Regions from separate parts of the Streptomyces sp. NPDC031100 genome, predicted to be linked through region 2. Evidence: riboswitches for the same ligand, from Rfam matches in the RefSeq annotation. Region 2 holds a riboswitch; each other region holds the start of a gene.
What was found. A riboswitch is a leader RNA that binds a small molecule or an ion and turns the genes downstream of it on or off. The one in region 2 is predicted to bind ZMP and ZTP.

Region 1: another riboswitch for ZMP and ZTP. It lies ahead of ACZ5DS_RS21440 (bifunctional 5,10-methylenetetrahydrofolate dehydrogenase/5,10-methenyltetrahydrofolate cyclohydrolase); the one in region 2 lies ahead of ACZ5DS_RS30825 (glycine hydroxymethyltransferase).
Region 3: another riboswitch for ZMP and ZTP. It lies ahead of ACZ5DS_RS34005 (maleylpyruvate isomerase family mycothiol-dependent enzyme); the one in region 2 lies ahead of ACZ5DS_RS30825 (glycine hydroxymethyltransferase).

The regions. Positions count from the first base shown of each region.
Region 1 covers NZ_JBVIGN010000007.1:238,033-245,768, reverse strand. Annotated here, with positions in the region: gene ctaD (aa3-type cytochrome oxidase subunit I) at 1-967, opposite strand, end outside; gene ACZ5DS_RS21450 (RNA polymerase sigma factor) at 1,017-1,580, shown strand; gene ACZ5DS_RS21445 (CU044_5270 family protein) at 1,573-2,550, shown strand; gene ACZ5DS_RS21440 (bifunctional 5,10-methylenetetrahydrofolate dehydrogenase/5,10-methenyltetrahydrofolate cyclohydrolase) at 2,563-3,411, opposite strand; ZMP/ZTP riboswitch at 3,434-3,514, opposite strand; gene ACZ5DS_RS21435 (hypothetical protein) at 3,593-4,090, opposite strand; gene ACZ5DS_RS21430 (nuclear transport factor 2 family protein) at 4,505-4,870, opposite strand; gene ACZ5DS_RS21425 (S-(hydroxymethyl)mycothiol dehydrogenase) at 5,107-6,195, shown strand; gene ACZ5DS_RS21420 (MBL fold metallo-hydrolase) at 6,195-6,824, shown strand; gene ACZ5DS_RS21415 (DUF4180 domain-containing protein) at 6,853-7,221, shown strand; gene ACZ5DS_RS21410 (SDR family oxidoreductase) at 7,317-7,736, shown strand, end outside.
Region 2 covers NZ_JBVIGN010000012.1:175,973-183,708, reverse strand. Annotated here, with positions in the region: gene ACZ5DS_RS30865 (GntR family transcriptional regulator) at 1-263, opposite strand, end outside; gene ACZ5DS_RS30860 (hypothetical protein) at 462-689, shown strand; gene ACZ5DS_RS30855 (DMT family transporter) at 730-1,557, opposite strand; gene ACZ5DS_RS30850 (GntR family transcriptional regulator) at 1,685-2,032, shown strand; gene ACZ5DS_RS30845 (DUF1648 domain-containing protein) at 2,029-3,030, shown strand; gene ACZ5DS_RS30840 (hypothetical protein) at 3,261-3,623, shown strand; partial or broken gene ACZ5DS_RS30835 (glutathionylspermidine synthase family protein) at 3,641-4,822, shown strand; gene rocD (ornithine--oxo-acid transaminase) at 4,833-6,038, opposite strand; ZMP/ZTP riboswitch at 6,141-6,230, shown strand; gene ACZ5DS_RS30825 (glycine hydroxymethyltransferase) at 6,263-7,711, shown strand.
Region 3 covers NZ_JBVIGN010000014.1:247,936-255,671, reverse strand. Annotated here, with positions in the region: gene ACZ5DS_RS34015 (oxygenase MpaB family protein) at 1-347, shown strand, start outside; gene ACZ5DS_RS34010 (tetratricopeptide repeat protein) at 821-2,515, shown strand; gene ACZ5DS_RS34005 (maleylpyruvate isomerase family mycothiol-dependent enzyme) at 2,873-3,637, opposite strand; ZMP/ZTP riboswitch at 3,676-3,764, opposite strand; gene ACZ5DS_RS34000 (trypsin-like serine peptidase) at 4,576-5,559, shown strand; gene ACZ5DS_RS33995 (FAD-binding oxidoreductase) at 5,794-7,467, shown strand.

The DNA of each region.
Region 1 (7,736 bases), on a different contig from region 2:
CACCGGTGACGTACATGTGGTGCGCCCACACCGTCACGGACAGACCCGCGATCGCGATGGTCGCCGCGATCAGACCCATGTAGCCGAACATCGGCTTGCGGGAGAAGACCGGGATGACCTCGGAGATGATGCCGAAGAACGGCAGCGCGATGATGTACACCTCTGGATGGCCGAAGAACCAGAAGAGGTGTTGCCACAGCAGGGCTCCGCCGTTGGCGGCGTCGAACACATGGGCGCCGAACTTGCGGTCCGCCTCCAGGGCGAACAGCGCGGCCGCCAGGACCGGGAAGGCGAGCAGGACCAGCACACCGGTCAGCAGCACGTTCCACACGAAGATCGGCATGCGGAACATGGTCATGCCGGGGGCACGCATGCAGATGATCGTGGTGATGAAGTTGACCGAGCCGAGGATGGTGCCGAAGCCGGAGAAGGCCAGACCCATGATCCACATGTCGGCGCCGATGCCCGGGCTGCGGACCGCGTCCGACAGCGGGGAGTAGGCGAACCAGCCGAAGTCGGCCGCACCCTGCGGGGTGAGGAAGCCGCCCACCGCGACGAGCGAGCCGAACAGGTACAGCCAGTAGGCGAACATGTTCAGCCGCGGGAACGCCACGTCCGGCGCGCCGATCTGCAGCGGCATGATCCAGTTCGCGAAACCGGCGAACAGCGGCGTCGCGAACATCAGCAGCATCACGGTGCCGTGCATCGTGAACGCCTGGTTGAACTGCTCGTTCGACATGATCTGCAGGCCCGGACGGGCCAGCTCGGCGCGCATCAGCAGCGCCATCACGCCACCGACCAGGAAGAACGCGAACGCTGTGACCAAGTAGAGCGTTCCGATCGTCTTGTGATCGGTGGTCGTCAGCCACCGCACGGCCCTGATGGCCCTGATGTTTTGGATCCTCTTCACGCCCCGCCTGTGTCCGCGCCCGGCCCCCGGGTCACACTCGGACGACGCGAGGAGCATCACGGAAGAAGGGTGTGACGATCCGGGGGGTGCCGGACACGAACCGAACATGAGCAACGACGAGATCTTCGCCGCTGCCTATCGCGAGCACTACTGGGCGGTCAGCCGCTATGTCGCCAGACGACTTCAGGGGCGGGCCGACGAGGTGGAGGAAGTGGTGGCGGAGGTGTTCACGGTGGCCTGGCGCCGCCGGGCCGACCTGCCCGCGACGCCGCTGCCCTGGCTGTACGGCGTGGCACGCAACTGCCTGGCCAACGCGGTACGCGGCTACGGACGGCGGCGCCGGCTGGTGGACCGGCTGGGCAACGACGAGGCCGCGCACGGCCGGCACATCGTGGACAGCCCCGACGCGGAGGCCCCCGGCGCCTGGGTGCACGACGCCCTGGCCCGGCTGCCCCCGGCGGACCGGGAGGTGCTGCGCCTCGCGGCGTGGGAGGAACTCGGCGCCGACGAGATCGCGGTCGCGCTGGGCTGCGGCAGACGGGCGGCGGCCATGCGCCTGCACCGGGCCCGGCGCCGCCTCAGAGCCGAGATCGACCGGATGCGGCCCGCTGTGGCAGCCGCGCCCGCCTCCGCCGACGCGACCGCCTGCAAGGACGACCGACATGGCTGACGAACTCGAACTCCTGCGCCGCGCCAACCCGGTGCCCACCGACGGCCCCCACTTCGGCGACGGGCCGCTGGACCACCGCGCCGAGCGGCGGCTGGAGCGGCTGCTGCACGAGGACCGCCCACGGCGCCGTATCGCCCCTCGGACCCGGCTGCTGTGGGGCCTCGCCGCCACCGCCGTCGTCCTGGTGACCGCCCTCACCGCGCTGCTCGGCGGCCCTGGCACCCCGCCCGCCCTCGCCGCGCCCCGCCCGCTGACCGTCCGGGCCCACTCCACGCCCGTACCCCTGAAGGAGCTGGTCGGCCTTGCCGCGGCGGCCGCCCAGGACGGCTCGCCGAGTCTGCGCAAAGGCACGCACGTGCAGTCGTGGAGCCTCAGCATGACCGACGGCAAGCCCCCCGTCACCCTTCCCGAGGAGCGGGTCGTGCGCTGGCGGGAGGACGACAGCCGCACGGAGCTGGTCGTCGCGACCGACCCGCGCCGTCCGGGCCGGCCGGTCGTCACCGACGAGGGCGGTGACCCGCGCGTGGTGGCGGACGGCCACGTCCTCGGCCGGACCACCTACCCGCCGAGCTGGAGCGACGCCCCGCCCGAGGCACGCCCGCCGCACGATCCGGCCGCCCTGCGCGCCTACCTTGCCGAGACCGTCGGCACCGACTCTCTACGCACCCCCGAACTCCTGGACGCCGTCAAGGAGTTGCTGGACCACTGGACCCTCGGCGCCCACGAGTCGGCGGCCCTCGTCCGGGTCCTGGCGGACGCCGAGGGGCTGCGGCCCGTCGGGCAGGTGACGGACCGGCTCGGCCGCCCGGGGCAGGCATACGCGTACGGGGGTGGGGGCGTCCGGCGCATGCTGATCCTCGATCCCCGCACCGGCGCCGTCCTCGGCCTGGAGACCACCTTCACCCGGGACGAGCCCGAGTACGCAGTCCAGGCCGGGGACGTCATGGAGTACAGCGCCTGGATGCGCTGACGAGTGCGCTGATCACACCCCGAGCTGCCGGGCGGCGGCGTCGACGGTCTGCTCCAGTAGCGTGGCGATCGTCATCGGGCCGACGCCGCCCGGCACCGGCGTGATCAGCGAGGCCCGCTCCACGGCCGATGCGAAGTCGACGTCGCCGATGTTGCCCGGGTTGTAGCCCGCGTCGACGACGACCGCGCCCGGCTTGATGTCCTGGCCCCGAATGAGGCGCGGTCGGCCGACGGCGGCCACCACGATGTCCGCCTCGCGGACCGCGGCAGGCAGGTCCCGGGTGCGCGAGTGGCAGTACGTCACGGTCGCGTCCCTGGCCAGCAGCAGCATGCCCACCGGCTTGCCGAGGATCGCGCTGCGGCCCACCACCACGGCCCGCTTCCCGGCGGGATCGACGTCGTACTCGTCGAGCAGCCGGATGATGCCGCCGGGCGTGCAGGAGACGAAGCCCGGCAGGCCGAAGCTCATCGTCGCGAACGAGGCGAAGGTGACGCCGTCCACGTCCTTCTCCGGCGCGATCGCCTCGAACGCGGCCCGCTCGTCGATGTGGTCGCCCACCGGGTGCTGGAGCAGGATGCCGTGCACGGCCGGGTCGGCGGACAACTCCCGCAGGGTGCCGACGAGTTCGGCGGTGGTCGTGGCGGCGGGCAGCGCCACGTGACGGGACTCGATGCCGGCCTTGCGGCAACGGTTCTGCTTCATGCGGACGTAGGTGACGGACGCCGGGTCCTCGCCGACCAGGACCGTGGCCAGACAGGGCGCGCTGCCCGTCCGCTCGGTGAGATCGGCAGCCTTCTTCGCGGTCTCCTCGACGATGCGGCGGGCGAGGGCGGTGCCGTCCATGAGGCGGGCCTGTGTCATCTGCACTCCTGAGCTGGTTGACCTTCATCGCCCAGGCGCGCGGCATCGACCACGGGCCGCTCCCCGGTGGTACTCCACCTCAGCGCCAGTCACGGCCCTCCCACAGCCTAGCCGAGAGTCCGGGCGGTGCTCAGGGCCTGTCCGGCGGATCATGCCGGAGACGCGGGACCTGGCACGCCCATCAGCCGGCCGCACCAGGCCCGCTCACCTGCGCCGACTTGGCGCCGCTTCCTTTCTCCGACCTGTTCCGTCGGACAGGCCCTGGGCCGCGTCCGCGGGCCCCGGGCACCATGGGGCCCGCCCCGGCGAGGAAGGCGTCCGCCTGGGCGGCCGGCCGGTCCGCGCCGATGGCCCCGGCCCGGCGGACGATCTCCGCCGCCAGCGCCACGGCGCCTGCCTCCTCACCCGCGTCCCGGGCCGGCACGGCCAGCAGCAGCTGCTGGGAGCGGGTGCCGGGCACCGTTCCGGCCCGGGCGCCCAGCGCGGTGGCCCGGCGCCGGCGCTCCCCGGCCGGCTCGTGGGCGCCGGCGTCACGGTCGTGGTCGCCGAGGTGCCGGAGCGCCTCGCGGGCCGGCAGACCGTCCGCGCCGCCCTCCCCGGCCCGCAGCGCCGCCGCGTAGAGCGTGGCTGCGGTCGCCCGCTCGGCGAAGTGGTTGTCCGTGACCAGCCTGCGGTACATCGATGCGCAGCCCCGCCGCACCTCCCCAGCGATCGGCGATGCTCAACTCACGTGCTGCAGCGAGGAGTTCATCGATGGACCGGCACGTGGCACACCGCCCAGGTCCGCCGGGACATCCTCCGACGGCCTGAAGCACTGGCAGTACGAGGTGCTGTCGGCGACCGCCGGCGGGTGCGGGTACGGCTCACCGAGGCCGGGCACGCCGCCTTCGAGGCGCATGCGGCAGCGGAGGACGCGGGTGAGGGCGCGCTGCTCGCAGCACTGACCGTAGAAGAACGGCGGACGCTTGCCGACCTGCTGCGGACACTGGTCCTGGCCGCCGAGGGCGCGTCCCCCGCGCCCGCCCCAGGGCCGCCCGGGCCGAGAAGGTCCAGGTCAGCCGGGAGGTGACCTGGACCCTCGCGACCTTCCTTCCTACTCGTCCCATGCCTGGATCAGGATCTGTTCGGCGATCTTCCCGTTCCGCAGAGTGATCATGGACTCGGCGAGGACACGGGTGCCGTCCGCGTACTCGCAGGACTCGGAGTAAGCGGCGTGGTCACCCTGGATGACGCACTGGTCCAGCTTGTGCGTCATGTCGCGGCTGTAGATGTCGTCGAGCAGCTCGGCTATCTCGCGCCGGCCGTGCAGGACCTTGGGCTGGCTGGGCTGGGTGTTGCGGTCGATGATGCGGATCTCCGCGTCGTCCGCGTAGAGGGCCAGCAGGGTGTTGCCCGTGTTCCCCTCTATGCCCCGACGCAGTGTCTCGGTGTCGAAGGTGGAGCCTGTCGCGGTGCCCATGGTTGACCTCCTTCAGGCGCCCGCGGCCCGGCGGGAGCAGACCGCACGCGCCCCACCTCCGAGACTCCTCCGCCCCGGCTGCAACGGCAAGCGCGGCCGACGCGGGCGCGTCGAACACCGGGCGGATCAGGAACGACGGCCGAAAGAGCCACGGCCGCCGTCGTGGTCCGTGCCGCTATCGATCTCCCGCGCGTAGGGTCGGCTCAGAAGGCACATCGAGGAAAAGAGGCCAGGCCATGGCGCAGGAAGTCCGCGGCGTGATCGCACCGGGGAAGGACGAGCCCGTACGGGTCGAGACGATCGTGGTCCCGGACCCGGGGCCCGGTGAAGCCGTCGTACGCGTCCAGGCCTGCGGTGTCTGTCACACCGACCTGCACTACAAACAGGGCGGAATTTCGGACGAGTTCCCCTTCCTGCTCGGCCACGAGGCCGCCGGCGTCGTGGAGTCGGTCGGCGACGGCGTGACCGATGTGGCACCCGGGGACTTCGTCATCCTCAACTGGCGTGCCGTGTGCGGGAATTGCCGGGCCTGTCTGCGCGGCCGCCCCTGGTACTGCTTCAACACCCACAACGCGAAGCAGAAGATGACCCTCGCCGCCACCGGGCAGGAACTCTCCCCGGCGCTCGGCATCGGCGCCTTCGCGGAGAAGACGCTGGTTGCGGCCGGACAGTGCACCAAGGTCGATCCGGCGGTCTCCCCGGCCGTGGCCGGGCTGCTCGGCTGCGGGGTGATGGCCGGCATCGGCGCCGCGATCAACACCGGCAACGTCGGCCGCGGCGACTCCGTCGCCGTCATCGGCTGCGGCGGCGTCGGGGACGCGGCCGTCGTCGGCGCGAACCTCGCCGGCGCGGCGCGGATCATCGCCGTGGACATCGACGACCGCAAGCTGGACAAGGCCCGCACACTGGGCGCCACCCACACGATCAACTCCAAGGAGACCGACCCGGTCGAGGCGATCCGCGAGCTGACCGGCGGCTTCGGCGCCGACGTCGTCATCGAGGCGGTCGGCCGCCCGGAGACGTACCGGCAGGCCTTCTACGCCCGCGACCTGGCCGGCACCGTCGTCCTCGTCGGCGTCCCCACTCCCGAGATGAAGCTCGACCTGCCGCTGCTGGACGTCTTCGGCCGGGGCGGCGCGCTCAAGTCCAGCTGGTACGGCGACTGCCTGCCCTCCCGGGACTTCCCCATGCTCATCGACCTGCACCTCCAGGGCCGCCTGCCGCTGGACGCCTTCGTCAGCGAAACGATCCAACTCGACGAGGTGGAGAAGGCGTTCGAGCGGATGCACCACGGCGACGTGCTGCGCTCGGTGGTGGTGCTGTGATGACCACGCGCATCGAACGCCTCGTCACCACCGGGCAGTTCACCCTCGACGGCGGCACCTGGGACGTCGAGAACAACGTGTGGATCGTCGGCGACGAACGCGAAGTGATCGTCATCGACGCCGCCCACGACGCCGAGGCCATCGCCGAGGCCGTGGACGACCGCCGGCTGACCGCCATCGTGTGCACCCACGCCCACAACGACCACATCAATGCCGCCCCCGCCCTCGCGGACCTGACCGGCGCCACGATCTGGCTGCACCCCGACGACCTGCCCCTGTGGAAGCTGACCCACCCGGACCGCGAGCCCGACCGGCACCTGGCCGACGGCCAGGTCCTGGAGACCGCCGGCGCCGACCTCACCGTCCTGCACACCCCCGGCCACTCCCTCGGCGCGGTCTGCCTGCACGACCCCGGGCTCGGCGTCGTCTTCACCGGCGACACCCTCTTCAAGGGCGGCCCGGGCGCCACCGGACGCTCGTACTCCCACTTCCCGACGATCATCGAGTCCATTCGCGACCGGCTCCTCACCCTCCCGCCGGAGACCAAGGTCCTCACCGGACACGGCGATGCCACCACCATCGGCGCGGAGGCCCCCCACCTGGAGGAGTGGATCAAACGCGGGCACTGACCCGGAGCCCGGCCGTACGATCACGGACATGACCACCAACACGCTCGAAACGCTCCACGACGTGCGCATTCTGCGCTGCGCTTCCGAAGGACCCGCCCTCGACGGCGAGGGCGCGGCCCTCGATCTGATCGGTGACGCGATGGGCCAGGGTGCGGAACTCGTCGTGGTGCCGGTGGAGCGTGTGGCGGACGAGTTCTTCCGGCTGCGGTCGGGCGTCGCCGGTGCGGTCGTGCAGAAGTTCGTGAACTACCGGCTGCGGCTCGCCGTCGTCGGCGACATCTCCCGGCACGTCGACGCCGGCGACGCGCTGCGGGACTTCGTGTACGAGGCGAACCGGGGCGGCGGGCTCTGGTTCGTCCCCGGCTACCAGGACCTGGACGAGAAGCTGCGCCGCTGAGAGAGGCGACGGCCGTTGAAAAAGGCGACAGGAGATGTCCGGCTTTCCCGTGACAGTGGATGACGATGAGAGTCGTACCGCACGGGAGGTCGGACATGTCAGGGCCACTGGAGGGCAAGGTTGCGCTGGTCGCCGGGGCGACGCGGGGCGCGGGACGGGGCATCGCCGTGGAACTCGGCGCGGCCGGCGCCACCGTCTACGTCACCGGGCGCAGCACCCGCGCCCACCGCTCCGAGTACGACCGCCCGGAGACCATCGAGGACACCGCCGACCTCGTCTCGGCGGCCGGCGGACACGGCATCGCCGTCCCCGTCGACCACCTGGACACCTCCGCGGTACGGGCCCTGGTCGACCGCATCGCGGACGAGCAGGGCCGTCTGGACGTCCTCGTCAACGACATCTGGGGCGGCGAGAAACTCTTCGAGTGGGACACGCCGGTGTGGGAGCACGACCTCGACAACGGGCTCCGGCTGCTCCGGCTCGCCGTCGAGACGCACGCCGTCACCAGCCACTTC
Region 2 (7,736 bases):
GGCTGGGGGTTTGCGGGGGAGGGCGGCAGGGGGTCGACCACGAACGACCCACGTGCACGTACCGTCACCACCAATCCCCTGTCCCGAAGAATGTCCAGAGCGCGGCGGACGGTACCCGGACCGACCTTGTACTCGTGCGTCATCGTCAGTTCTCCCGGCAGTCGGGTGCCGGGCGGGTAGTCGCCGGAACGGATCTTCCGCTCGATGATCGCGGCCAACTGTTCGTACACGTACTGCGGCGAGTCGGGGCTGATCTTGTCCACGTTTTGACCGTAGAGCGCCACTCTCCACTGCGCATTACCTAGTACTACTACCAACCACTACCTACCACTGCCGTTAGGAAAGAAACGCGAGCGTGACGAACGAGAGCGGCGTTACTACGTCCCGTGGGAGGCCGCCGTATGAGCGCATGGCACCCCCGCAGCCTTGGCGTCGACCCAGTCACCGGCAAGGAGGCGTTCGTGATTGCGCGCCCCGGCGGTCTCCTCCAGACGCTGGCCGACGCGCATGCCCTGGAGACCGCCGCCGTCCTGGTGGCAGTCGTCGGCGCCGTACTGGAGGCGGGTGAGGCATCGCACGCCGAACTCGCCGCTCTTGTAGTGCCGTTGCACGCGGCCCTCGACGAATGCGTCGGCATGATGGCGGTGGACGTGGCGGACCGGAGCGGCGGACGGGGAGTGATGGAGTAGAGGCATCCCGCCGTTGGGCATGCAGTGGTGCCGTGGGTGCTCAGCCTTCCTCGGCCACCACCGGCGCCTCCCCGAACCGAGCCAGCGCCAGCGCCCCGGCCACCGCCACCGCGAACCCCAGCACCCCCAGCCAGGTCAGCCCCTCCCTGGTCCGGTCGCCGAGCCAGATCACGCCGACCGCCGCCGGGCCGATCGTCTCGCCGATCACCAGGCCGGCCGTCGCCGTCGTCACCGAGCCGCGCTGCAGGGCGGAGGTCAGCAGGATGAAGGCGGCGCCTCCGCCGAGCAGGAGGGCGTAGGCCGCCGGGTTGGTGAGCAGATCGGCCGGGTGCAGCGAGTCGATCAGGCGGACCGACACCTCCACCACTCCGAACCCGAAACCCGCCCCAAGGCCCAGCACCAGCGCCCGCAGGCGCCCGGACAGCCGCCCGCCCAGCAGGGCGAGCACCAGCATGCAGAGCGCCGTCGCGAGCATCGCCCACCTCAGGGTGTCCGAACCCGCCTGCTCCCCCTCCGGCCCGGCTGCCAGCCCCAGCATCGCGAGCCCGGCGCACACCACGCCCACCGCGCCCCACTCCGTGCCGGTCAGTCGCACCCCCAGCAGCCGCGCCGCGACCACCGCCGTCACCGCCAGACTCGCCGCCAGCGCCGCACTGACCGCGTAGATCGGAATCGAGCGCAGCGCCGCGATCTGGAACAGGAAGCCCAGTCCGTCCAGCGCGAGCCCGGCCAGATACCGCCACTGCCTGAGCGCCCGCAGCAGCAACGCGGCCTCGCCGCCCCCGCCCGTACCGGCCTCCCGTGCGGCGACCGCCTGCAACACCGTCGCCGTACCGAAGCAGACCGCCGCGGCCAGGGCACACACCATTCCAAAGAGCACGGAGTGACTTTAGGCGAAGGGGGAATCGTGGCGGCCTCCGCACCCGCTCTCACACAGTCCGTCCGTAGGTCCACCCTCCCCACCTGAAGCGCATGGTGCTATCTTCAGTAGCACCATGTTGCTGCGTTTGGACAAGAGAAGCACCCGCCCCCTGCACGAACAGGTGGCCGGGGCCATCCGGCGCGCCATCGCCGAGGGTGAGTGCCGGCCGGGAGACCGCCTGCCGTCGGCACGCGACCTGTCCCAGGCGCTGGACGTCAACGTCAACACCGTCCTGCGGGGGCTGCGCAGCCTCCGGGACGACGGACTGCTGGAGTTCCGCAGAGGCCGGGGCGTGACCGTGGCAGAAGGTGCCGACGAGCGCTCCGGGCTTCTGAACCAGGTGCACGCGCTGGTGACCGAGGCGGCACGACGGGGCTACAGCAGGACCGATCTCATCGAGATGATCAGGGGGATACCGTGAACGACGGCACCAGGGCCAGGCGCGGAGCGCGCTGGAGCGCCGGGTTGTGGACAGTGGGTACGGCCGGGCTGATCGCCGCCCTGCCCTGGGCCGCCCGCGGACGGCTGCCGGACCGCTTGGCCACGCACTGGGGATCCGGGCAGGACACCCCGGACGGGTCCATGCCCCTCTGGGTGGCATCCCTCTTTCCCGCCCTGATCTGGCTGGCCCTGACCGCGATCGTGTTCGTGGCCCAGCGGCGGGCCGGAGACCCCGCGCGCAGGACGTCGCGGGCGTGGACCGCCGCCGCCGTGCTGTCGGGGGGCATCCTTCTCGGCGGCGCACAAGCATCCGTCGTCCGCGCGAACCTGGACCACACGGACTGGCACCAGGCCCGCCAGCCAACGGCGTGGATCGTCGTGACGCTCACCGCGGCGGCCGTCGCCGCCGGAGTCGTCGGATGGCTGGTGAACTCGCGCGTAGCGGCCTCCGCTGCGCCCGACGCGCAGGACCCTTCCCGCCCGGTTCTGGAGATCCCGCGCGGGCAGCGCCTGGTGTGGCTCTCCCGCATCACCAACCCCTGGCTCCAGCTGGTGGCGGCGGTGGCGGGCCTGGTGGCGGTGGCGGCCCTCGTCGCTCTGGTCAGCGGCCTCGCCGCGGCCGGCCCGCTGTGGGCCCTGGTCGCCCCGTTCGCGCTCACGTCCCTGGCCGTGGCCGGCTGTGCCACCGTTCAGGCACGCGCATCGGAGCGCGGCCTGGAAGTGGCGTTCGGACCGCTCGGCTGGCCCGCCCGGCGCTGGCCGGCCCAGGAGATCGAGTCGGCCCGCGCCGAGAACCGCACCCCCGCACAGGTCGGAGGCTGGGGTTACCGGCTCAGTGGTCTCGGCACCACGGTCATGCTGCGGAGCGGAGAATGCCTCGTCATCCGCACCCGGAGAAATGGGGCGGAATTCGCGGTCAGCATCGACGACGCGGAGCGCGGCGCGGCTCTGCTGAACACGCTCAGCCGCTCTGCTTGACGCGCTCGACATGACTCGAGGCGAAGGAATCATGCAGTCCATGTGAGCTGCAGCAAGCGTGCTGACCGTATGTTCAAAGCGCAGCACACACCATCCCAAAGAGCGCGAAGTGACTTCAGGGGGAGGGCGAACCCGCAACCCGCCGTGGCCCCCGCTCTCACCGTTCTCTAGGCTGACCGCCGGAAACAAGCCAGCCAACGGGCAAGCCAGCCATCGGGGGAGACACCATCATGGCCACCGCACGCCGACGACTTCGCTCGGGCACCGTCATCCTCGGCGGCATGGGCCTGTTGGCCACCGCCCTGACCGCCTGCTCGTCCGACCCGGACAAGCGCTGCGTCGACCGGAACAGCTACCAGCTCACCAAGGGCTACAAGGTCGTCTCCGACAAGAACTGCAAGACGACCAAGGCCTCCGTGAACGGCGCCTGGTACTACGGCGGCAAGAAGAAGGGCTCCTGGGTCAAGGGCGGCTCCTTCACCAAGCCGAGCAGGGGCTCCGGCTCCGGCTCCGGTTCGCACGGTTCCTCGGGCGACAGCCACAGTGTCCACCGCGGCGGCTTCGGCGGCGGCCACGGCAGCTCCGGCGGCTGAGCGGAAGCAGCAGTCCCATGGAACGCCGTACGACCACCCCCCGCCCCGGCTGGCAGCAGACCGTCGAGGAGCAGGGGCTCGTCTATCCCCTCACCCGCCACCCCGACGGCGAACTGCGCCCCTACTGGGACGAGAGCGCCTACTACGTCTTCACCCTGGAGGAGGTCGAGGCGCTGGAGGAGACCGTCGAGGAACTGCACCGCATGTGCCTCGCGGCCGCCGAGCACATCGTGGCGAAGGACCGTCTCGCCGACCTCGGTATCACAGAGCCGCGCATCGCCGAGGCCGTCACCGAGGCCTGGCGGCGGCGCGCCGAACTCCCCTCCGTCTACGGCCGGTTCGATCTGCGGTACGACGGCACGGGCCCGGCCAAGCTGCTGGAGTACAACGCGGACACCCCGACCTCCCTGGTCGAGGCCGCCTCACCCCAGTGGTTCTGGATGGAGGAGCGCTTCCCCGGCGCCGACCAGTGGAACTCCCTGCACGAACGCCTGGTCGACGCCTGGCGGAAACAGGCCGGACTGCTCCCGCCGGGCAGCCCCCTGCACTTCGCGCACTCCTCCGCCGACGAACTCGGCGAGGACCTGATGACGGTCGCCTATCTGAAGGAGACCGCCGAACAGGCCGGCCTCGCCACCGACTGGATCTCCATGGAGGAGATCGGCTGGGACACCCTCTCCGGCCGCTTCGTGGACAACAGGCTCCGCTTCATCCGCAGCATCTTCAAGCTCTACCCGTGGGAGTGGCTCACCACCGACGCCTTCGCCGGGCACGTCCTCGACACCCTGGACAACGGCGGTGGCACCGGCAGCACCCTGTGGATCGAACCCGCCTGGAAGATGCTCCTGAGCAACAAGGCCCTCCTCGCCATCCTCTGGGAGCTGTACCCCGGCCACCCGAACCTGCTGCCCGCCTACCTGGACGGCCCCCGCGAGCTGGCGCGCTCGGCCGGCTACGTCGCCAAGCCCCTGCTGGGCCGCGAGGGCGCGGGCGTGACCGTCCACGAGCCCGGCGCACCCGCGGTCGTACGGGACGAGCCCTGCTGTTACCAGGCGCTCGCCCCGCTGCCCGCCTTCGACGGCAACCACGTCGTCCTCGGCGCCTGGGTCGTCCTGGACGAGCCGGCCGGCCTCGGCATCCGCGAGTCCTCGGGCCTGATCACCGACGAGTACGCCCGCTTCCTGCCCCACGTGATCCTCCAGGACACTCCTAGACCTCCAGCACCGCCCGCAGCTGGGCGAGACCCCAGTCCAGGTCCTCCTTGCTGATCACCAACGGGGGTGCGATCCGGATCGTCACGCCGTGGGTGTCCTTCACCAGGACACCCCGGTCCATCAGCCGCTCGGACACCTGCCGACCCGTACCGACCCTCGGCGCGATGTCGACCCCGGCCCACAGCCCGCGCCCGCGCACCGCCGTCACCGTGCCGGTGCCGAGCAGGGCGCCCAGCTCCCGGTGCAGATGCTCGCCTAGCTCTGCGGACCGCGCCTGGTACTCGCCCGTGCGCAGCATCGCGATCACCTCCAGCGCCACCGCACAGGCCAGCGGATTCCCGCCGAACGTCGACCCGTGCTCACCCGGACTGAACACCCCGAGCACCTCGGTGCTCGACACCACCGCCGACACCGGCAGGATCCCGCCGCCCAGCGCCTTCCCCAGCACATACACATCCGGTGCGACCCCCTCGTGCTCGCACGCGAACGTCCGGCCGGTCCGGCCCAGCCCCGACTGGATCTCATCGGCGATGAACAGCACGTCCCGTTCCCGGGTCAGCTCCCGCACCGCCGGCAGATAACCGGCCGGCGGGACGATCACCCCCGACTCGCCCTGGATCGGTTCGAGCAGGACCGCGACCGTGTTCTCGGTGAGCGCCTCCCGCATCGCGGTCAGGTCGCCGTACGGCACGATCTGGAAGCCCGGTGTGTACGGCCCGAAATCCGCCCGCGCCTCGGGGTCGGTGGAGAAGCTGATGACCGTCGTCGTACGGCCGTGGAAGTTGCCGCTCGCGACCACGATCTTCGCCATCTCGGCGGGTACCCCCTTGATCCGGTACCCCCACTTCCGGGCCGTCTTCACCGCGGTCTCCACCGCCTCGACGCCGGTGTTCATCGGCAGCACCATCTGCATGCCGCACAGCGCGGCCAGCTCGGTGCAGAACGCGGCGAACCGGTCGTGGTGGAACGCCCGCGACGTGAGCGTCACCCGCTCCAGCTGCGCCTTGGCCGCCTCCACCAGCCGCCGGTGGCCGTGGCCGAAGTTCAGCGCCGAGTACCCGGCCAGCAGGTCGAGGTAGCGCCGCCCCTCGACATCCGTCATCCAGGCTCCGTCCGCGGTGGCCATGACCACCGGCAGCGGGTGGTAGTTGTGCGCACTGTGGGCGTCGGCGGCGGCGATGAGCGTCTCCGTAGCGTTCACGGGAACTCCAGAGGGCCAGAGAGTCGGGATGCACCCCCCTTCTTATCCTCGCTCGCATGGTGGACGCGGGACCTGCGCGATCCGACGCGCCCGGTAGGCTGATCGACGGGCCGTGACTGGCGCGCTGGGATGGGACGGACCATCGGGGAGCGGCCCAGTGGGAAAACAGTGCCGTGCGCCTGGGCCGAACGTGAACGCTGTACGCACGCCGTCCGGAGGTCCCCATGCCAGAGCAGCCCCTGTCGACCGAGTCCACCGCCTTCCGTGCCGCCCTCGACGTCATCCGCGCCGTGGAGCCCCGGGTCGCCGACGCCATCGGCCAGGAGGTGCACGACCAGCGCGAGATGCTCAAGCTGATCGCCTCCGAGAACTACGCTTCCCCGGCCACCCTGCTGGCGATGGGCAACTGGTTCAGCGACAAGTACGCCGAGGGCACCATCGGCCGCCGCTTCTACGCCGGCTGCCGCAACGTCGACACGGTGGAGTCCCTGGCCGCCGAGCACGCCAAGGCGCTCTTCGGTGCCCGGCACGCCTACGTCCAGCCGCACTCCGGCATCGACGCCAACCTCGTCGCCTTCTGGGCCGTACTCGCCGACCGCGTCGAGGCTCCCTTCCTGGAGAAGACCGGCGCCCGCCAGGTCAACGACCTCTCCGAGGCCGACTGGGCCGAGCTGCGCCAGGCCTTCGGCAACCAGCGCATGCTCGGCATGTCCCTGGACGCCGGCGGCCACCTCACCCACGGTTTCCGCCCGAACATCTCCGGCAAGATGTTCGACCAGCGCTCCTACGGCACCGACCCGGCCACCGGCCTGATCGACTACGAGGCCCTGCGCGCCCAGGCCCGCGACTTCAAGCCCCTGATCATCGTCGCCGGCTACTCGGCCTACCCGCGTCTGGTGAACTTCCGGATCATGCGGGAGATCGCCGACGAGGTCGGGGCGACCCTGATGGTCGACATGGCCCACTTCGCGGGCCTCGTCGCCGGCAAGGTCCTGACCGGCGACTTCGACCCGGTCCCGCACGCCCAGATCGTCACCACCACGACCCACAAGTCCCTGCGCGGCCCGCGCGGCGGCATGGTCCTGTGCGACGACTCCCTCAAGGACCAGGTCGACCGCGGCTGCCCGATGGTGCTCGGCGGCCCGCTCCCGCACGTCATGGCCGCGAAGGCCGTCGCCCTCGCCGAGGCCCGCCGGCCCGCCTTCCAGGACTACGCCCAGCGCATCGTGGACAACTCGCGCGCGCTGGCGGAGGGCCTGATGCGCCGGGGCGCGACCCTCGTCACCGGCGGCACGGACAACCACCTCAACCTGATCGACGTGGCCACCTCCTACGGCCTCACCGGCCGCCAGGCCGAGGCGGCCCTCCTGGAGTCCGGCATCGTCACCAACCGCAACGCCATCCCGGCCGACCCGAACGGCGCCTGGTACACCTCCGGCATCCGCATCGGCACCCCCGCCCTCACGACCCGCGGCCTGGGCATCGCGGAGATGGACGAGGTGGCGGGCCTGATCGACCGCGTCCTCGGCACCACGCAGCCGGGCAGGACGAAGTCCGGCGCCCCCTCCAAGGCGGCCCACGTCCTGGAGGAGAAGGTGGCACAGGAAATCGCCCAGCAGGCGACGGACCTGGTGGCGGCGTTCCCCCTCTACCCGGAAATCGACCTGGGCTGATCGCTCCCTGAGGGGCAGCATGCCC
Region 3 (7,736 bases), on a different contig from region 2:
AGGCCCTGAAGTTCTACAAGCGGGAGATGGTGCCCCCGCCGGCCTACGATCCGTTCGTCGCGATGGTCCGCAAGGCCTTCGGGGACAAGTACGCCGACATGGCCGGCATCCCGCGCAACGCCGCCCTCGACACGGGCGCCAAGATCGCGTCGGCCGGCCACAGCCTCGTCAGCAACACCTTCGGCGGCACCCTCGGCGGCACCGCCCAGAAGGCCGTCGGGACCAATCCCTACGATGCGATCCTGGGCCAGGCGTCGAAGGCGTTCAACAAGGTCGAGGAGTACGCCCTCAAGCACGACCAGGACGACCAGCCTCAGATGCACCAGGAACTCCACGACAACCGCTGACCCCCGGCGGGCGGCCGGCACCGTGCCCCCTGCGCCGCGGGGATGGGGGGCACGGCACGGGTAGCTCTCGGCATGCAGAAGTCCGCGGAATGCGGCTGCCGTTGACGGATCTGACCGGTGAGACGGCGGGCCTGCGGGTCCGCGCACCTCTACCCCTGAGCCAGGACCCGGGAGCCTTGTCCGCCCGTCGTTCGCCGCAGCCGACATACCCGTCGCCGCCTTGCTGCGGGAGACGTATACGGCAGTAAACGAAGGGGAGTTCTTGCCGCACTGCAAGTCGCCGTCCTCGACGGGCATCTCACCTCACACACGACCCTGTGCTGCGCGGGCTGTCCACACCATCCCCCTGACGGCTTCGACAACCCTGCATGAATGGGCGGAATCTCCGCCGGGCTTCGCTAGGGTCGTTGCACCGGCCACCGTCTTGTCATCCCCATAACGGGAACGGCTGGCCTCAGCCTTGAGGAGCTCGTATGCCCTACTACGACCTCGGCAGCCACGGCCGGCGCGTGACGACGTCGTCCTCCGAGGCGCAGACGTGGTTCGACCGCGGGCTGAACTGGACGTACGCCTTCAACCACGAGGAGGCCGTCCGCTGTTTCGAGGCCGCCGCAGCGGCGGATCCCCACTGTGCCATGGCCGACTGGGGCCTGGCCTACGCGCTCGGCCCCAACTACAACAAGCCCTGGGAGTCCTTCGACGAGCAGGACCTGGGGCGGACGGTGGAGCGTGCGCATGCCGCCGTGCAGCGCGCACACGCGAAGGCTGCCGGCGCCGCCCCGGTCGAACAGGCCCTCATCGGTGCCTTGCACGCCCGCTATCCGCGGGTCCAGGCCCCGGCCGCCGAGGACTGTTCCGTGTGGAACGTCGCCTACGCCGACAGCATGCGGGACGTCCACCGACTGGCGGCCGACGACCTCGACGTGGCCACCCTGTACGCCGACGCCCTGATGAATCTCACGCCCTGGAAGCTCTGGGACATCCGCACGGGCAGGCCGGCCCCGGGTTCGCGCACCACCGAGGCCAAGGCGGTGCTCGAACGGGCGATGGCCACGGAGGCGGGCGCGCGCCACCCGGGCCTGCTCCACCTGTACATCCACCTGATGGAGATGTCCCCGACGCCCGAGGTCGCCCTGCCGGTGGGTGACCGGCTGCGCGGTCTGGTGCCGGACGCGGGCCACCTCCAGCACATGCCGTCGCACCTGGAAGTGCTCTGCGGTGACTACCGCCGGGTGATCTCCGACAACGCCGAGGCGATCGCGGCCGACGAGAAGTTCCACGCCAGGGCCGGGGCGATGAACTTCTACACCCTGTACCGGTGTCACAACTACCACTTCAAGATCTACGGCGCGATGTTCCTCGGACGCTTCCAGGACGCGATCGAAACGGCGGACCGGCTCGAAGCGGCCGTGCCCGAGGAACTGTTGCGCATGGACAGCCCGCCCATGGCCGACTGGCTCGAGGGCTTCCTGGCGATGCGGGTGCACGTGCTCATCCGCTTCGGCCGCTGGGACGACATCCTCATCCTTCCGACACCTGCCGACGCGCAGCTGTACTGCGTGACCACGGCAATGCTGCGGTACGCGCGCGGGGTCGCTCTCTCGGCCACGGGCCGGATCGACGAGGCCGAGGCGGAACGTGAGCTCTTCCGCAACGCGGTCGCCCGGGTCCCGGAGACACGGATGCTGTTCAACAACACCTGCTCGGACATCCTGGCGATCGCCGCGCACATGCTGGACGGAGAGCTGGACTACCGCAAGGGGAAGTACGAATCGGCGTTCGCGGCACTGCGTCGGTCGATCGAGCTGGACGACGGCCTTCCCTACGACGAGCCGTGGGGGTGGATGCAGCCCACCCGGCACGCATACGGCGCGTTGCTCCTCGAACAGGGCCTGGTCGCGGAGGCCGAAGCCGTCTATCGCGCCGACCTCGGACTCGACGACACGCTGCCGCGCGCATTGCAGCACCCGGGCAACGTCTGGGCCCTGCACGGCCTCCACGAGTGCCTCGTGCGGCTCGGCAAGGAGGGAGAGGCACAGATCGTGGCCCAGCAGCTGAAGATCGCCGCAGCGATGGCGGACGTACCGATCGAGGCGTCCTGCTTCTGCCGCCTGGACGCGGTCACGGGCTCTGCGCCTGGGCGCGGCTGCTGTACCGGGGAGCAGTGACTATCACAGAGCGGAGCCCTGGCGAAGGCTTCGTGGACATCGGCTGCTCGCCAGGCCGTCGTGCCCGAGCCGGACGAGCCGTACGGCGAAGAGGGCAGCCGCCCGCTGGTCCTGGCCGTGCAGGGTGAAGGCCTCGGTGTCCGGGCGCCCGGAGGCTCAGGTCCTTGCGGAAGATCGGGTGGGCCGGCGGGCGCGCCGGGCGCCGGTGGGGACGCGACGGATCGTCACCACAACGGCGACGCACTGCCCGCCCGTGCGGGGGCTCCGCGAAAACAGCTCTGCCCCGGCTCCTGCCGCTAGAACCACCATGACTGCCGAGGCGGGTGCAGCGCGCGGCTGTGCGTCGTGCGACGTGCTTCATGCACTGCCGCCTTCGTCGGCGCGCCCCCAACCCGGGGACGGCGGCTGCGGCCAGGCCGGCAAACGCGGCAGAACTGTCGGCGGATGGTCGGATACGAGCCCGGCGGCGGAAGTCCGGCCGCTGAGCCAGCCGAGCAGTGCGTGTCCGGGGCCGGCGATCGCGGGGCCATCCGTGCAGAGCTCCCAGGACCGGCCGAGATCGACCGCTTCGACCGAGGAAACGGCGAAGCCTTGAGCCTTGAGTGCGGCGAGCGTGTCATCGAGTGCCCAGGAGACGTACGCGTCCGGCCAGTCCGTCGTGCGGTAGCCGAAGTCCAGGTCCAGGTGGTGGGTTTCAAGTTCCCGCCGACACCGCTGGAGGGTGTACCGGGCCGGGTGCCGCCAGCCTGCCAGGGCCGTGACCATGCTGTCCCACGCCGCCGCAGGCATGTCCTTCGACTCCGCCACGAGCTGCGCCAGGCGGTCATGTACCTCGGCGACGAGTTCGGCGGCGGGCAGCGCGGCGGTCTCCTCCATCGCCTGCACCAGGGCGGCCACACCCCTGCGCGGCCCCGGTTCGGCGCCCGTACGGGCCAGGCGCAGCAGCCACACGTAAGCGTCGGCGGAGTGGGCCACATGGGCGAGCACATGGCCACGCGTCCGGCCCTCGAGCCGCGAGGGGGCTCGCAGTTCAGCATCGGTCCGGCCGACGACGGCCCTGGTAATCCGGCCACTGGACCGGACGACGTCATCGATCAGGCCATCGATGTCGGCCGTACTCATCGCAACGGGACCGGCCACGCGCACTCCTGAGCGTCACAGTGAATCGCCCAGACGCGCGGCACAGACCATGACGGCCGAGCCGCTCCCCGGTGGTACTCCACCCTCAGCGCCAGTCACGGCCCTCAGCCACCCTAAAGGGTGACGACTCCCGAGGACAGGCCACAAACGCCTGCACGTCCCTGGGCGCAACTACGAGTACGGCATGGCCTCGCTATACGCGGACATGGGCGGACGCGACTGCGGAGTTCGGTGCTCCTTCTGTGCTCTTCGGAGGAAGCAACCCTCTGTCCGGAAAGACTCTCGGCTACCTCAGCGAAGATCTGAAGCAGCCGATGGTCGTCTTCCACCTTTGGAACGGCGGCGCGCCCGGGCCGAACCTACAGCAGGCCCACTGCAGGGACGGCGACGTTGAGCGGCCCCAAGCTGATGGGATCCGCAGGGTTGTACAGGACTCCACCGGTGAGCGACTCATCAGGGTTGTCACCCGTGGGCGGCGGCAGGAACTGCGTAGGGCCAGGAACCAGGCCACCCACCGGAAGAGCGTCGAAGCGAGGGGCGGCTGCCGAAACGTTGGACGCGGATAGGCCGAGGCCGCCAACAGCGAGAAGCGTGATGGCCGCAATCCGGGAAGACTTGATCATATAGATCCTTCGAAGCGCTTTTACCATGGCACGACGCGTCTCGACCCAACAGACGGGCATTGCGCGCCCGCCATGTCAACGCGCCGGTCGTCCCCTGGTGACGCCTCGCACGTCTGCTCCCCCCAAAGCCCGTCATCCGACCGGTACATCTGCGCCCCACTCACCCCGTCGTTGACGCGCTCCTGACAACGCACTGATTCCATGGCACTCTGCCCCACGCACGTCTATCCGCACCGCTCTTCGTTCCCCCACCCTGCCCGGACCCGATCAGTCCGGGCACGGCAGAAGGAGACATGCGTGAGACGCCATCGCACAACAACGGGAATTCTGCTGGCCGTTGGTGCCCTGTTCACAGGCGGCCTCGTCGACGCCGGTGCCGCCAACGCGGCCACCCCTGAAGCCACTTCTGGGCACTCGGTGGCAGCCCGTACCGCCTCTGCAGCCGAACAGCACAAGTCCCGCACCTTCTGGACGCCCGAGCGGATGCGCAGCGCCACCCCGCTCGATCTGCTGCTGACCTCCAAGGCCGCCAGGAGCCTGAAGGCTTCCCGGACCGAGAGGCAGGCGACGACGGTCGAACCCACCGCCGCCCCGGCCTCCTTCCCGCAGGCAGGTGGCCCGTGGACCGGCGGCGGGGCCGTCATCACGACGTCGGGCCGGGTGTTCTTCACGTTCCAGGGGCGTACCGCGTCCTGCACCGGCGACGCCGTGACGAGCCAGAACGCCAGCACCGTCATCACGGCCGGACACTGCGTGAAGTATCAGGGCAGCTGGCACACCAACTGGGTCTTCGTGCCCGCGTACAACAACGGCAACGCGCCGTACGGCCAGTGGACCGCGGCCAAGACGCTCACCACCCCGCAGTGGGAGGCGAGTGAGGACATCAACTACGACGTCGGCGCGGCGGTGGTCGCCCCGCTCAACGGCAAGAAGCTCACCTCGGTCGTCGGTGCGCAGGGCATCCAGTTCAACGGCGGCTACAACAAGCAGATGTACTCCTTCGGCTTCCCGGCCGCCTCGCCGTACGACGGTACGAAGCTCATCTACTGCAGCGGCAACAGCTCGAAGGACTTCCTCTTCTCGCAGGACCACAGCCTCGGCTGCAACATGACGGGCGGCTCCAGCGGCGGCCCCTGGTTCACCGGCTTCAGCGAGGCGACCGGCACCGGTCTGCAGGTCTCCGTGAACAGCTTCGGTTACACGTTCCTGCCGAACCGGATGTTCGGCCCGTACTTCGGCAACGACGTCAAGGCCCTGTACGACAAGGCCCAGACCTCCTAGCAGCAGCCGACCAGGACCACCATGCGGGTGGGCGGGGTCGGCTGGCCCTGCCCACTCGACTGCGGCTGTCCAGCCTGCGGGCAGCAGGCGCGCCCGGCGTGAGAGAGCGCACAGGGCGAATGGTGTTCTGCCCCCATACCTCCATGGCCCTCACCCGAACGGCGGAGTCACCAAGAGTGACGGCGATCTAACCTCCAGTGACCGATCGTTGGTGCCTGCCGTGGAGGTATTGCCATGCCCGCCGAGACCCTTCGCCCCCGGCCCGCCGGCCCGACCGAGGTCGGACCGGGCGACCCGCGCTACGAGGCGCTCCGCCGGGGATTCAACCAGCGGTGGGTCGCCAGCCCCGACTACGTGGTGGTGGCCGCCGGCACCGCCGACGTGGTCGCCGCTCTCAACACCTACCTCGCCGGCACGGCGGTCCTCGCCTCGCCGCCAGGCCGGATCACGGTCCGTTCCGGCGGGCACTGCTACGAGAATTTCGTCTGCGGCGACGACGTCGCCGTCATCATCGACGTCAGCACCATGGACGGTGTCTACTACGACCCCGAGATGGAGGCGTACTGCGTCGAGGCGGGCGCGACCAACTGGCACACCGTCACCCAGCTGTACCGCCGCTACGGTCTCACCGTGCCCGGCGGCTCGTGCTACTCCGTCGGAGCGGGCGGCCATATTTCGGGAGGCGGCTTCGGTCTGCTCTCCCGGTGGCACGGCCTCACGGTCGACTACCTGTACGCCGTGGAGGTGGTCACGGTACGCGACCGGACGCACGCCGAGGTCACCGTGGCGCGGAAGGATTCCCCGGAACGCGCACTCCAGGACCTGTGGTGGGCACACACCGGCGGCGGAGGCGGCAACTTCGGCGTGGTCACCCGCTACTGGTTCCGTGGCCTGCCCGAGCCGCCGGCCCAGGTGCTGACCAGGGCGATCGCCTGGGACTGGGACCTCTTCACGGAGGACCCCGACAAGTTCAAGTCCCTGGTGCGCCGTTACGGCGAGTTCTTCCTGGCCGAGCACACGGGCGAGGGCGGCCCGGACTTCCTTCGCGACCTCGACTACCGCGATCTCTTCACGCTGCTCAAGCTCAACAACCTCGCGAAGGGCAAGATCGGCCTGATCATCCAGCTCGACGGCACCCGCGACGACTCGATCGAGCGGCTCAACCGCTTCCTGAACTGGATCGCACCCGAGGATGTCTACCCGCAGACCCTCTTCGACCTGCAGATGGGCGAACACCCGCCGCTCAACGACCAGTACATCCCCACCCGGCTGCCGTGGCTCACGGCGACCCAGAACTTCAACGACTCCGGCCCGAGCCGGTGCGGGAAGTACAAGTCCGCCTACCACACGGGAAATTTCACCGAGCGCCAGCTCGACGTGCTCTTCGACCACCTCACCACGCCGTACGACAACGAGGACGCCTTGCTCCAGGTGGACTCCTACGGCGGGCGGATCAACGACGTCGACCCGTTCGCCACCGCCGTGCCCCAGCGCTCGTCCGTGCTGAAGCTCCAGTACCAGACCTACTGGACCTGGGGAAAGGACGCCAACAGCGACGGGGTCTTCGACTACCAGGACGCTCTGGCCGACCCCGCCATCGCCGCACCGCACCTGAAGTGGATCCGCGACTTCTACCAGGAGATGTACGCGGAGACCGGTGGCGTGCCCGAGATCCCCAACACCGACGGCTGCTACGTCAACTATCCCGACGTCGACCTCAACGACCCGGAATTCAATGACCCGGCCGAAGGCCAGCCCTGGTACCTCCTGTACTACGGGGCCAACTACGAGCGGCTCCAGCGGGCCAAGGCGTACTGGGACCCGCGGAACGTCTTCCGGCACGAGCAGTCGGTCCGCCTGCCGGACATGGCGGCCCGGCCGGTTCACGGTCGGTCCTCCACGTCGTAGATCACCGGCTGCGTGATCAGGTCCAGGCACTCGGTGGGCAGCCTACGGGGGCGTCGGACGGAGGCGCGGCGTCGGGCGCGGTGAACGCCGTGGTCAGGTAGCGCGCGCGGTCCGTGAGGCTCCAAGTTCAGAGCCTCGTCCGCGCGGAGCCCGCCCGGGCGCACCGCTGCAGCGTCGGAGACGCGGGCCGAGACCTCGGCGGCGCCACGGCCTCCGCCGGCAGCCCGACCCGGCCGCGCACGACGCGCGGTTCGGAGCCGTCCGGACGG